Leisingera sp. NJS204: one gene and its partner. The protein of the gene in region 2 interacts with the protein of the main gene of each other region in a pairwise test. Links are inferred from orthologs where the notes say so. Each region holds a gene or a part of one and is shown on either strand. Other genes may lie near its edges.

Region 1 (6,128 bases), 1.6 Mb from region 2 along the record:
CGCCTCCCACAGGGCGATATAGCCGAGATAGAACAGGAACAGCACCAAAAAGGACGTGAGGCGCGGATCCCAGGCCCACCAGGTGCCCCACATCGGCTGACCCCAGATCGCACCGGTGACCAGCGCGATAACCGTCATTACGATACCCACGGGCGCCGCAGCACGGGCGGCCAGCGCGCTGACGTGATGGCGGCGGATCACCCAGACGAGCGAGGTGACCAGCATCATGAACCAGGCATTAATCGCCATTAGCGCTGCAGGCACATGCAGGAAGATGATCTTGACGGTGGAGCCTTGGCGGTAATCGTCAGGCGTGAAGAAAAAGCCCCAGATCAGCCCCGCGCTGATCAGCACGGCAGAACTGATCCACAAGACCGGCATCACCTTTTCGGTGGTGGTCAGGAACTTCTTCGGGTTGGCGTATTCCCAGATCGACATGTTGGCTATTTAGCTCTTGTTCTCGGGTTTCTCAATTCACGGCTCGTTGAAACCGCCTAACGCAAATTGACGCGCAGGACAGCGGCGCTGGCAAAGGGCAGCAAGGCGATGGAGGCGGCGGAGATGCCGGCAAGCAGCAGCATCGGTGTTTGGACAGCCATGCCTTCAGCCCCGCGGCGGGCCACTTCGGACCCGAAGATCAGCGTCGGCACGTACAGCGGCATCACTAACAGAGACATCAGCAGCCCGCCGCGTTTCAGCCCCACGGTCAGGGCGGCACCAAAGGTGCCAATGACGGACAGTGCAGGCGTGCCCAGCAACAGGGAAACCACCAGCCATTGAAAGCCTTGGACCGGCAGGTTCAGCAGCACCCCCAGCACCGGTGCGGCCATCACCAGCGGCAGGCCGGTGGTAATCCAATGCGCCAGCGCCTTGATCGTCACGGTGCTTTCCAGCGGCAAGGGTGCTGTGGCCAGCAGGTCGAGCGAGCCGTCCTCCCAATCCAGCGCCAGCAGCCGGTCAAGGGACAAGAGGCAGGCCAGCAGCGCGCCAAGCCACAGAACACCCGGTGCGATTTTGGACAGCAGGTCCGATTGCGGGCCAACGGAAAACGGCACCATCACGGTCACGATCAGAAAAAACGCAAGGCCCAGGCCAAAGCCGCCGCCGGCCCGGAAGGCCAGCCGCAGATCCCGTATCAGCAGCGCAATCACAGAAAGCCTCCGTCAAAGTCATCCAGCGCCAGCGGTTTGGCCTTATAGGGGCCGGCATCCAGCACCCCGGCCTCCAGCCCCAGATCGATGTGGGTGGCAATCAGCGCGGAGCCGCCCTGCCCCAGATGCATCCGCACGGCGGCCGCGAACATCGCAACCGAGGCTTTGTCCAAACTCACCGTTGGTTCATCCATGATCCAGATCGGGCGGCCTGTTACCAGCATCCTGCTCAGGCCCAGGCGGCGTTTCTGCCCCGCAGACAAGGCGCCCGCTTGCCGGTCGCGCAGGGCTTGCAGGTCAAACCCGTCCAGCGCCTGCTCAATCCCGTTGCGGCCAAAAACACTGGCCCAAAATGTCAGATTTTCTGCCACCGTCAGTGTCGGTTTCAGCCCGTCGGAATGGGCGGCATAGGCGATCTGATCCTCGGCGCCGTCCACCCGCCCCTTCAGCGGCGGCTGCAGCCCGGCGACGGTGCGCAGCAGCGTTGTCTTGCCGATGCCATTGGGGCCGCGCAGGATCAGCGCCTTGCCGGGATCCAGCGAAAAGCTCAGGCCCTCCAGCACCGGGATACCGCCGCGCGCCACGCTCAGATCCGTCACAGTCAATGTCATGAAGTTCGCTTATCCCGTTATGCCCGCGCATCAAAAGACCAATCATCCGCATCCCGCTTTGCGGCAGGTCAAATACATCTTCAGAAAATCAGACCGCCAGCGCCGCCATGGCAATCCTGCGCCCCTCGGACAGCAGCACATTATAGGTGCGGCAGGCGGCGGGCGAGTTCATTATCTCAACCCCCAGCCCTGCCTCTTCCAGCGCTTTGCGCAAATCTGCCGGAATATGCGCGATTTCCGCGCCGGTGCCGATGAACAGCACGTCGGCCTCCCCCGCCAGTGCCAGCAGCGGCCCGGTATCCGCATAACCGCCCCAGGCCGCGGTGCCTGCTGCCGATGTCAGCACCGCCCCCTGATGAACCTGCCCGCCGATGCGGAAGAAGCCTGCGCCATAGCCATCAATCGGCTGCGCGTCGGAAAAACTCACTTCATTCAAGCGCATATGGGGGGTCCTTTCAGTCAAACACCGGGAGGCTGGATAACACGGCCAGCGCAATCACGGAATAGGAGGCAAAGCGATAGAGCTTCTCCAGTTTGGGATCAAACAGCGCCTTGCCGGTCAGCGTGGTCACAACATAGGGGATGCCCAGCAGCGCGGCCAGGATCACCGCCTGCAGGCTGGCCAGCCCGCCAAAGATCAGGTTGACCGCAATCACCACATCAAGGGCTGCCAGAAACACGATTGTATTGGCCCTGACCCGCGCCACGTCACGCACATTGGCAAGGTAGAAGACGATGATCACCGGCCCTGTCAGACCGGTCATGCCGCCGACCATGCCAGCCGCCCCGCCGATGCCGAAACGGCCCGGCCAGCCCAGCCGCCCCTGCCAGCGCCAGCCGGAAACAACTGCCGCCAGCGTCACCCCGATCACCGCCGCCGCCAGCCAGCGCAGTGTCAGCGGATCCAGTTGCGACATGACCCACAGACCAGCGGGCACGGTGACAGCTGCGGCCATTGCCAGCGCGCCGACTTCGGCCTTGTCGGCCTTGCTCCAGGCCTGCGGGAACAGGGTGATGGTGGAGAACACCCCCATCAGCACCATCAAAAACACCACATCCGCAGATGGCAGGAATTGTGCGCCGACGGGGACAAAAATCATCGCGGTGCCAAAACCAGTGAAGCCGCGGACTAATCCCGCGGCTCCAATAGTCAGCAAAAGCCAGACCAGCCCCGGCGTGGCCAGGGCTGCCTGAAAGGCCTCAAGCATCGATGTTCGAGAACTGATTGCCGGTGGTGTTTGCCTGTTTCGACCAGTCGCGCTTCACCCCCAGTTTCAGCAGGATGGTGGAAGCCACAAACACCGACGAATAGGTCCCGACCAGCACACCCCAGATCATCGCAAAGACAAAGCCGCGGATCACGTCGCCGCCCAGCACATAAAGCGAAATCAGCGCCAGCAAGGTGGTGACCGAGGTCATCACCGTCCGGCTGAGGGTCTCGTTGATCGAGATGTTCAGAACCTCGGCCAGATCCTTCTTCTTGTAGCGGCGCAGGTTCTCGCGCACCCGGTCGAACACAACCACCGTATCGTTCAGCGAATAGCCGACGATGGTCAGCAGTGCCGCGATGATGGCCAGGTCGAACTTGATCTGCAGCTCCGAGAACACACCGATGGTCAGCACCACGTCATGCACCAGCGCTGCCACCGCGCCGAGAGCGAACTGCCACTCGAACCGCAGCCAGATGTAGACAAGCACGGCGCCGATAGCGAGCGCCACCGCGTAAATCGCCGTGGTGATCAGCTCACCCGAGACTTTGGGACCAACGGATTCGACGGACACAAACTTGATGCCCGGTGCCACCGCGTCCAGCGAAACCTTCAGCGTCTCGACCATATCGCCCGAGATCGCCTCGCCGTCGTCCTGTGCCTGGATGCGGATCATGGCGACGTGCTGGTCTTCTTCGAATGTCGGGTCGAACACCTCGGTGATCGACACATCCCCCAGCCCCAGCGGCGAAAGGGCATCACGGTAAGCGCCCACATCCACGGATTCAGACGCTTCGGTCCGGATGGTGGTACCGCCGCGGAAGTCGATACCGAAGTTCAGCCCCTGCAGCAGGAAAGACGCAAACCCCACCACCATCATCAAGGCAGAGATGCCCAGCCACAGCTTGGCGCGTTTGAAGAAATCGAATGAGGTCTTCTGAGGAACAAGTCTTAACCGCATATCACACCTCAATCGTTTTCGGACGGCGCCGTTCAAACCACATGATGATCATCAGCCGGGTGACAAAGATCGCGGTGAAAACCGAGGTCAGAATGCCCAGCCCCAGGGTGATCGCAAAACCGCGCACCGGGCCGGAGCCCATGGCGAATAGGATCACCGCGGTGATGAATGTGGTGATGTTGGCGTCAAGAATGGCGCTCAGCGCCTTGGAGTAGCCTTCGTCAATCGCCTTGGCCGGGCCGCGGCCCGCCTTCAGCTCTTCGCGGATGCGTTCAAAGATCAGCACGTTGGCGTCCACCGCCATGCCGACGGTCAGAACGATACCGGCGATGCCCGGCAGTGTCAGGGTGCCGCCGATAAGGCTGAGCATACCAAAGATCAGCGCGATGTTCAGGATCAGCGCCACATTGGCAAACAGACCGAACAGCCCATAGCTGAGGCCCATGAACACCAGCACCGCGATAAAGGCCACGATGGTGGCGATCTTGCCCGCATCAATGCTGTCCTGGCCCAGCTCGGGGCCAATGGTGCGTTCTTCCAGGAACTCCAAGCCTGCCGGCAGTGCGCCTGCACGCAGCAGAACCGCAAGGTTGGTGCTTTCTTCGATGGTGAAATTGCCGGTGATGATGCCCGAGCCGCCCGGGATGTGCGACTGGATCACCGGAGCAGAGACCACCTCGTCATCCAGCACGATCGCAAAGGGGGAGCCGATGTTTTCGGCGGTGTAGTCACCGAACCGGCGCGCACCCGAGGTGTTGAAGCGGAACGTCACCGCAGGCCGGCCGTTCTGGTCGAACGAGGGCTGCGCATCCACCAGGTCCTCGCCGGTCACAACCGCAGCGGCTTCGATAGTGTAGTAAATGCCGCTTTCATCCAGTGACGGGATGATCTTATTGCCGATCCCCGGTGCAGCACCGGCATCGCTGCCACGGCCCGCAACCGGGTTGAAAGTCAGCTGCGCGGTTGTGCCGATAATCGCCTTCAGTTCCGAAGCAGAACCAATCCCCGGCACCTGGATCAGGATGCGGTCGGCGCCCTGGCGCTGAATAGTCGGCTCGCGGGTTCCCACCTCGTCGATCCGGCGGCGCACGATCTCCAGCGCCTGGCGCACGGTGCGGTCGTCCGAGGCGATCTTCTCCGCCTCGCTCAAGCGCACCACAAGGATATCGGCTTGGGCGGAAACCTCAATGTCGTTGGCGCCTACACCGGTCAGTGTGGTAATCGGATTGGCCAGCTCGCGCACCGCTTCCAGCGCCCGGGCCATGCCTTCGGGCTTGGTGATTTTCACCCGAATCTCATCCGCCTGCCCCGGCTGGCGGCGGAACGTGCCAACAGTGCCGCGCTCGGGCCGCAGCGCATCACGCACCTCCGGCCACAACGCATCCATCCGCGCCTCGTAGACGTCGCTGACCTGCACTTCGGCCAGCAGATGCGCGCCGCCGCGCAGGTCGAGACCCAGGTTCACCAGTCCGGACGGCAGATAAGACGGCCATTGGCCCGCTGTTTCCAGCCGATCCGGCGTCTCGCCCTTGGCGATGATATCAGCCGCGGCGTCGTTAGCCTGTTCAACGCGGGTGTAAAATCCGTTTGGCAGGGCAAGCATCAGGCCGGCCGCGCACACCAGCCAGATCAGCACCCTCTTCCAGAGATCAATTTGCAGCATTGCCCTGCCTTTTCAGTTTGTTAGAGGTCTAAGCTTACGACACAGGGTCGGTTTTGCTCAGCACCTGGGCAATGGTCGCCTTGATGACGCGCACTTTCACACCATCGGCGATTTCAACTTCAATCTCGCCGTCTTCCTTGACCTTGGACACCTTGCCGATCAAACCGCCCTGGGTCACCACCTGGTCACGCACCCGCAGCTGGTCGACCATCTTCTGATGTTCTTTCACCTTCTTCTGCTGCGGCCGGATCAGCAGGAAGTACATGATCGCGAAGATCAGGATAAGCGGGAGAAATTGGGCGATTGCGCCACTGTCCATGGGATTTTCCTTCTGTCAAAGCGGCATGAGGTTTCACGCCGGAATTTTGCAGCGGAACCTATGCGCTGGGGGGAAGGGTTGCAAGGCTGCCGCAAAGCAAAAGCGCAGCCGGGATAGGCCGTTGCAGGATTGCGTGGATGCCGCGCCGGGAAAGGCCGTCCAATCCGCTTGCCTGTGCCCGGCATCCCCAAGTTGCACATAGACCGCGCGCGCCC
Region 2 (6,294 bases):
GTGCGCCCGGCCAGCTCAACCGGCGCCCGCCCGCGCAGATACCGGGCGCGGCGGGCGGCATTCTCCTCCCGCGCCTGGCCAACCTGGGCTGCAAAATCCTCCGGCCTCAAGCCCGCAATCCGCAGCAATGCGTTATTAAAAATGGGATTGCTGCCCTCCGCCAGCGCGCCGGCCGCCAGCTCCGGATTGGACGGCATGCCGATTTTGCGCACCAAAAGCAGGTCCATCGGCGCCTTCAAGGCCTGCGCAATGGGCAGCGCAACAGGCGCCCCGCCCCGCGGCAGCGCCAGCACCACGGGGTCCTTCACCGGCAGTTCAACCAAATGCCCGGCCAGCTGAAGCCCGGCGGAAATCCGGTCCTCGAACATCAAAGCCTCCGCCTTGTAACCTAGGGCTGACAGGCGAAAGGCAAAGGTTCAGCGCCGCCGCGCCACCAAATAGCGGCCTGGCGTGTCCGCCGGGTAGTTGCCGGTCTCAATGATGTCGAAACCGGCCCGCTGCACCGCCGCCTCCAAGGTGCGGATGTCGATGAAATCCACATAACTGGGCGCATAACCCACAAGCCGCATCAGCGGAATTGCCACCTGAAACATCCGGTACTTCCAACTGCCCCGCATCTCTCCCAGACAAGGTGTTTTGGAGATGAACAGCCCGCCGGGCGCCAGCCGCGCCGCCACACCATTCAGAACAGCCTCCAGATCCGGCAGCAGATGCAGCAGGTTATGCGCCAGAACCGCATCAAACGGGCCCTCCGGCGCCTCGCCAGCGCTGCTGCATTGAAACTCCACATTGCTGGCGCCAGCGTCCCACGCCCGCTCGCGGCCCACCTCCAGCATTGCTTCCGACAGATCGGTTGCAGTGATTTTCGACACGCTGCGTGCCAGCTCAATCGCGGTGGAACCGGTGCCGCAGCCCAGTTCAAGCACGCTGTCTTCCGGCTTCAAATAAGACCGGGTCCGTTCCAGCGCATAGCGGTAAGCATCTTCGTCGCGGATCGCCGATTTGGCGTATTTCGGGGCGACCTTGTTCCAAAATCGGGCGTCGGCTGTCATCGCGGATCTCCTTGGTTGCCGGAACCCTACCCATGCAGGAACCACAGATAAATTGCCGAAATTCGCAAGTTCGTTATACATATTTGCATGAACAGCCCCGACTGGAACCACATTCGCGCCTTTCTCGCCACCGCTGAAACCGGCTCGCTTTCAGCAGCGGCGCGTCGGCTCGGCCTCACCCAGCCTACGTTGTCGCGCCAGGTTGCAGCCCTTGAAGGCGAGCTGGGCGTGCTGCTGTTCGAACGCCTAGGCCGCACCCTGGCCCTGACCGAGGCGGGGCATGAGCTGCTCTCCCACAGCCGCAAGATGGGAGCGGCAGCCGATGGCTTGTGTCTGGCCGCCACCGGCAAGGCGCAATCCATCGACGGCACGGTGCGGATCACCGCCTCGGATGTGATGTCCGCCCATGTGCTGCCGCCGGTGCTGCACCAACTGCGCCAGCGCGCGCCCCGGCTTACCATCGACGTGGTGGCCGCCAATGATATCCGCGACCTGATGCGGCGCGAAGCTGATATCGCCATCCGCCACGTCCGCCCCGAACAGCCCGAGCTGATCGCCCGCCTGGTGCAGGAAGCCACTGCCCACTTCTATGCCGCCGCCAGCTATCTGGAACGGCGCGGCCGCCCTGCATCAGCGGCAGAGCTGGCGGATCATGATTTCGTGGGTTTCGCCGATGTGGAACGCTCGATCGCGTTCATGGCGCCGCTGGGTATTCCCCTGACGCCTGACAATTTCCGTATCAAGTCCACCAGCGGGCTGGCCACGTGGGAGCTGGTGAAACAAGGGTTCGGCATCTGTCCGATGATGGACAGCGTCGCAGCCGCCGCGCCGGAGGTGGAGCGGCTTCTGCCTGGCATGGAACCGATTGTTTTCCCGGTCTGGCTCACCACTCACCGCGAGCTGCACACCAGCCGCCGGATCCGGCTGGTGTTCGACCTGCTGGCGGAGTTCTTCTCCGCGAGGTGACGCATAGAAAGGCCAGCGCCCCAACGGGAGCGCTGCCAAAAGTTTTACAGAAAACTTTTGGCAAGACTTTTCTTCAAAAGTCTTGGTCCAGCCTTAGCCCCGCAGGGTGCCGCCGGTGGCCTTGGTCACTTTGGCGATGATTTTGCCGCTCACCGCCTCAATATCCTTTTCCTGCAGCGTCTTGTCGCTGGGCTGCAGCCGCACGGTGATGGCCAGCGACTTCTTGCCCTCACCCAAGGAACCGCCGATGAATTCGTCAAAAACGCGCACATCTGAAATCAGCGCCTTATCAGCCCCGGCTGCCGCATTGACCAGGGTCAGCGCCTCAACCTCAGCATCAACAACAAAGGCAAAGTCCCGCTCCACCGCTTGCAGGTCGCTGATATCCAGCGCCGGGCGGCTGGCACCGGATTTACGCGGCATCGGAATCTCATCCGGCCAGATAGTAAAGGCAACAGCCGCGCCCTTGATCCCCATCTCCTTCAGCACCTTGGGATGCAGTTCGCCAAACACGCCAAGCGTCTTCTTCGGACCCAGGCAGATGCGGCCATGACGGCCCGGATGCCACCAGGACTGCGCCCCGCGCAGGATCTGCACCTTGGCCGGCGCGCCGATGGCTGCCAGAACCGCCTCAACGTCAGCCTTGGCATCATAGAGATCAACAGCGCGCGATGCGCCATGCACATCCTTCGGACCTGTGCGGCCCACCAGCAGGCCCGAAATCAGGTTGTGCTGCTCACCCGGCTCACCGCCGTGGAAGGCGGGACCAGCCTCAAACAAGGCCAGATCCATGTAACCGCGCGCCTGATTGCGGGCCGCAGCCTGCAGCAGGCCCGGCAGCAGCGCCGGGCGCATATGCGACATCTCGGTTGAGATCGGGTTCGCCAGCATGGTCGCATCACCGCCGCCGCCGAACAGCGCAGCCGAGGGTTTGTCGATGAAGGTGTAGCTCACCACCTCGTTATAGCCGAGGCTGGCGCAGGTGCGGCGCGCCATCTGCTGGCGGCGCTGCTGCGGTGTCATCACCGGCTTCGGGATGCCGTCGGTCAGCCGCGGCAGCGGCTTGCCCTGCAGCTTGGTCAGCGAGGCAATCCGCGCGACCTCCTCGACCAGGTCGGCCTCGCCCTGCACATCCGGGCGCCAGCTGGGCACATGCGCCATGTTGCCCTCCAGGCGGAAGCCCAGGCGGGTCAGGGTCTGGCGCTGATCGCTTTCCGGGATTTCCATCCCCACCAGCGACTGCACCCGGCCGGAATCCAGTTTGTAAGCGCGCGCATGATCCGGCACGTCGCCGGCGATCACCACTTCCGACGGCTCACCGCCGCAGATATCCAGGATCATCTGGGTCGCGCGGTGCAGGCCCTCGATAGTGTACTCCGGGTCCACGCCGCGCTCAAAGCGGTAGCGCGCGTCGGAGTTGATCTTGAGCGCCCGGCCCGCCATCGCGATCTGCACATGGTCCCAGAACGCGCTTTCCAGGAACACATCCACGGTTTCCTCAGTGCAGCCAGTCTCTTCGCCGCCCATGATGCCGCCGATGCTTTCGGGGCCGTTCGCATCCGAGATCACCATCTGGCCTGCGCCGAACGTGTATTCCTTTTCGTCCAGCGCCTTCAACGTCTCGCCGCCTGCCGCACGGTGGACGCGCAAGTCACCAGATACTTTGGCCGCATCAAACACATGCAGCGGGCGGTTCTGGTCGAAGGTGAAGAAGTTGGTCACATCCACCAGCGCGGAAATCGGGCGCAGGCCAATCGCTGTCAGCCGGTCCTGCAGCCATTGCGGGCTGGGACCGTTTTTCACACCCTTGATCAGGCGGCCGGCAAACAGCGGGCAGCCGTCCAGCGTGTCTTCGTCGATGGTCACTTTGATCGGGCTTGCGAAATCGCCCGGGATCGCCTCAAACGCGCGGGTTTTAAGGGTGCCAAGACCCCGCGCTGCAAGGTCGCGGGCAATGCCGTAGACGCCCAGCGCATCGGGCCGGTTCGGGGTAATCGCAATCTCGATCACCGGATCGACCTTGGCCGGATCGTTTTCCGCCAGCCAGTCGATGAACCGGTCGCCGACCTTGCCCGAGGGCAGCTCGATGATGCCGTCATGCTCTTCCGACAGCTCCAGCTCGCGCTCGGACGCCATCATGCCATAGCTTTCCACACCGCGGATCTTGCCGACGCCGATGGTGATATCCAGCCCCGGAATATACATGCCCGGCTTGCAGACCACCACAGTGATGCCCTCGCGGGCGTTCGGCGCGCCGCAGATGATCTGCAGCTCGCCCTCGTCGGTATCCACCTTGCAGACCCGCAGCTTGTCGGCATCCGGGTGCTTTTCGGCATGTGTCACATAGCCAAGTTTAAAGTCCTTCAGCGCGTCGGCTGGATTGACGACCCCTTCAACCTCAAGACCCAGATCGGTCAGAGTCTCGGTGATCTCTTCCACCGAAGCATCGGTGTCGAGGTGGTCTTTCAGCCAGGAAAGCGTGAATTTCATCGGTCGGGGACCCCTTGGCAGATATGCAGTTTGCCAGAGGCAATGACAAAGAATGCGCCAAGGTTCAAGGGTTCTGCGCCCCTGCCCTCAAGGATAGCTGGGAGTGAGGTTCAAAAGCTCGTCCAATTGCCGCCCGATCCAGCCATGCGGAATGAAATGGCCGCCCGGATGAATGTCCAGCACCACCCGGCCCTCCGCACAGTTCCGCCATTCGGTGCGGCTGAGTTTCAGGAAATCCACCACCTGCCAGTCGCCCGCCACCTGCCCTGCGCCGCAGTCCAACCTGGCGCGCCACAGCCCCATGGGCACCGCCTGCCCGCCGGGACCGTCGTCGGGAAAGGGCATCACAGTATCGCTTACCCCGTGTACATGGCGCACCTCGCGCGGAGCCTCGGGGCAGGTCTCCCCCGGTGGAAACGCCCCGGCAATTCCCAGCAAAGCGGCCACATGATTGCCGCTCTCGCAAACATACCGCCAGGCCATCGCCGAACCATAGGAATAACCCGAGACATAGATACGCCCCGCATCAACAGGATAGCGCTTGGCCACGTCCCGCAGCACTTCGTTTGTGAAACCGACATCCCCGGTCTTTGGCGACCAGAAGTCCCAGGTCTTGCGCCGCCCGTTCGGCGTCACAAGCAGCACACCGCGCCGTTTGGTTGAGGCGCCGATCCGGCCGCTGCGCTGCGCATTGACCCCGGTCCGCGCCCAGCCGTGGAAATGCAGCAGCACCGGCAGCGGCGTGACCCCGTCCCAGCCCTCCGGCTCCATCACGTGATAGGAGCGGTCCCCGAGCTGGCAAGGCGTCCCGCCATGGCAGTCAGAGGGTTCCGACGGCCCCATGGCGGCAGCGGCGGAGGCCCATAGGAGGACGGCAGAGAAGGAAAGAGCACTTCGGATCATTTGGCTGAGCCTAGCCAAGGGGGGGCAAGTGTCACGTCACAAGTTTGTGGGTTGCCAAGCCGCGCCATCGCCTGACCGCGGGGAGGCGATCCAACACTGGTGTTTGGCAGTTTATGCCGGTCAGGTCCGTGCGAACTCCAGTTGTAGCGCCGGCGGCCCCAAATCGCCTGCCCGTGCGGGCGGTCAGGCGATGGCGCGGCGGCCTCTCGGCCTTGATTCCGCGCCTTAGGCCTGTGTTCGAACCCCACAGTCTCTTGGCGCTATCATTTCCATGGTACACGAAGCATCGCGCCAGACCCGAAGGTGGGCGCGATGCGGGGCTGCGCCTCACCGAACACTAACTGACTAGCGCCTCAAGTCCTTGAGCTTCGCTTTGGTGTCCCAAAGGAGGTTGCGTCTCTGGCCTTCCGACTTTCTGCGTTTGATCCAACCCCACATCGCAAGAAGTAGGAAAACCTGTAACGGAAGCATCACAGCATATGAGTAGGCCACACGCACCCAATCAGGTGCGTACTCGATCAAGAGTACCCAGCCAAAGAAACCTGACAGGAACAGACCAACTGCATGCCAAAGCTTCAGCCTGTTTGAACAATCCTTGAGCCATTCCATACAGCCAGACACGGAGAAACCTAAGAACGGCATTTACCGCGACAAACCGCCATGCAGCGCCGGCATGTCCAGGCTCTGGAAGCCATAGTGGCGCAGCCAGCGCAGGTCGCTGTCGAAGAAGGCGCGCAGGTCCGGGATGCCGTATTTCAGCATCGCCAGACGGTCGATGCCGATGCCAAAGGCAAAACCCTGATAGATCTCCGGATCGATGCCGCCGGCCGCGATCACCGATGGGTGCACCATGCCGGAGCCGAGGATCTCCATCCAGTCGTCG

What was found.
Region 1: the proteins of pheT (region 2) and secD interact in binary tests that used the Escherichia coli proteins (3 or more experiments, as listed by UniProt). The link is inferred for Leisingera sp. NJS204 from one-to-one orthologs.

Annotation. Positions count from the first base shown.
Region 1 is NZ_CP035417.1:2,203,656-2,209,783, forward strand. The notes cover bases 3,264-6,109. They hold secD (protein translocase subunit SecD), read right to left. Parts: upstream 5,595-6,109; coding sequence 3,933-5,594; downstream 3,264-3,932. Other genes in these bases: secF (protein translocase subunit SecF), read right to left, coding at 3,264-3,931; yajC (preprotein translocase subunit YajC), read right to left, coding at 5,629-5,913. Also shown: ETW24_RS10810 (heme ABC transporter permease), read right to left, coding at 1-438; heme exporter protein CcmB, read right to left, coding at 495-1,151; heme ABC exporter ATP-binding protein CcmA, read right to left, coding at 1,148-1,762; ETW24_RS10825 (Mth938-like domain-containing protein), read right to left, coding at 1,851-2,204; ETW24_RS10830 (TSUP family transporter), read right to left, coding at 2,218-2,970; more of secF, read right to left, coding at 2,963-3,263. UniProt on the Escherichia coli protein: Part of the Sec protein translocase complex. Interacts with the SecYEG preprotein conducting channel. SecDF uses the proton motive force (PMF) to complete protein translocation after the ATP-dependent function of SecA.
Region 2 is NZ_CP035417.1:633,533-639,826, reverse strand. Bases 1,811-4,822 are described here. They hold pheT (phenylalanine--tRNA ligase subunit beta), read right to left. Parts: upstream 4,509-4,822; coding sequence 2,112-4,508; downstream 1,811-2,111. Other genes in these bases: ETW24_RS03195 (alpha/beta hydrolase family esterase), read right to left, coding at 4,596-4,822; ETW24_RS03205 (LysR family transcriptional regulator), read left to right, coding at 1,811-2,018. In the rest of the region: ETW24_RS03215 (phosphoribosyltransferase), read right to left, coding at 1-368; ETW24_RS03210 (class I SAM-dependent methyltransferase), read right to left, coding at 417-1,052; more of ETW24_RS03205, read left to right, coding at 1,140-1,810; more of ETW24_RS03195, read right to left, coding at 4,823-5,411; pheS (phenylalanine--tRNA ligase subunit alpha), read right to left, coding at 6,054-6,294.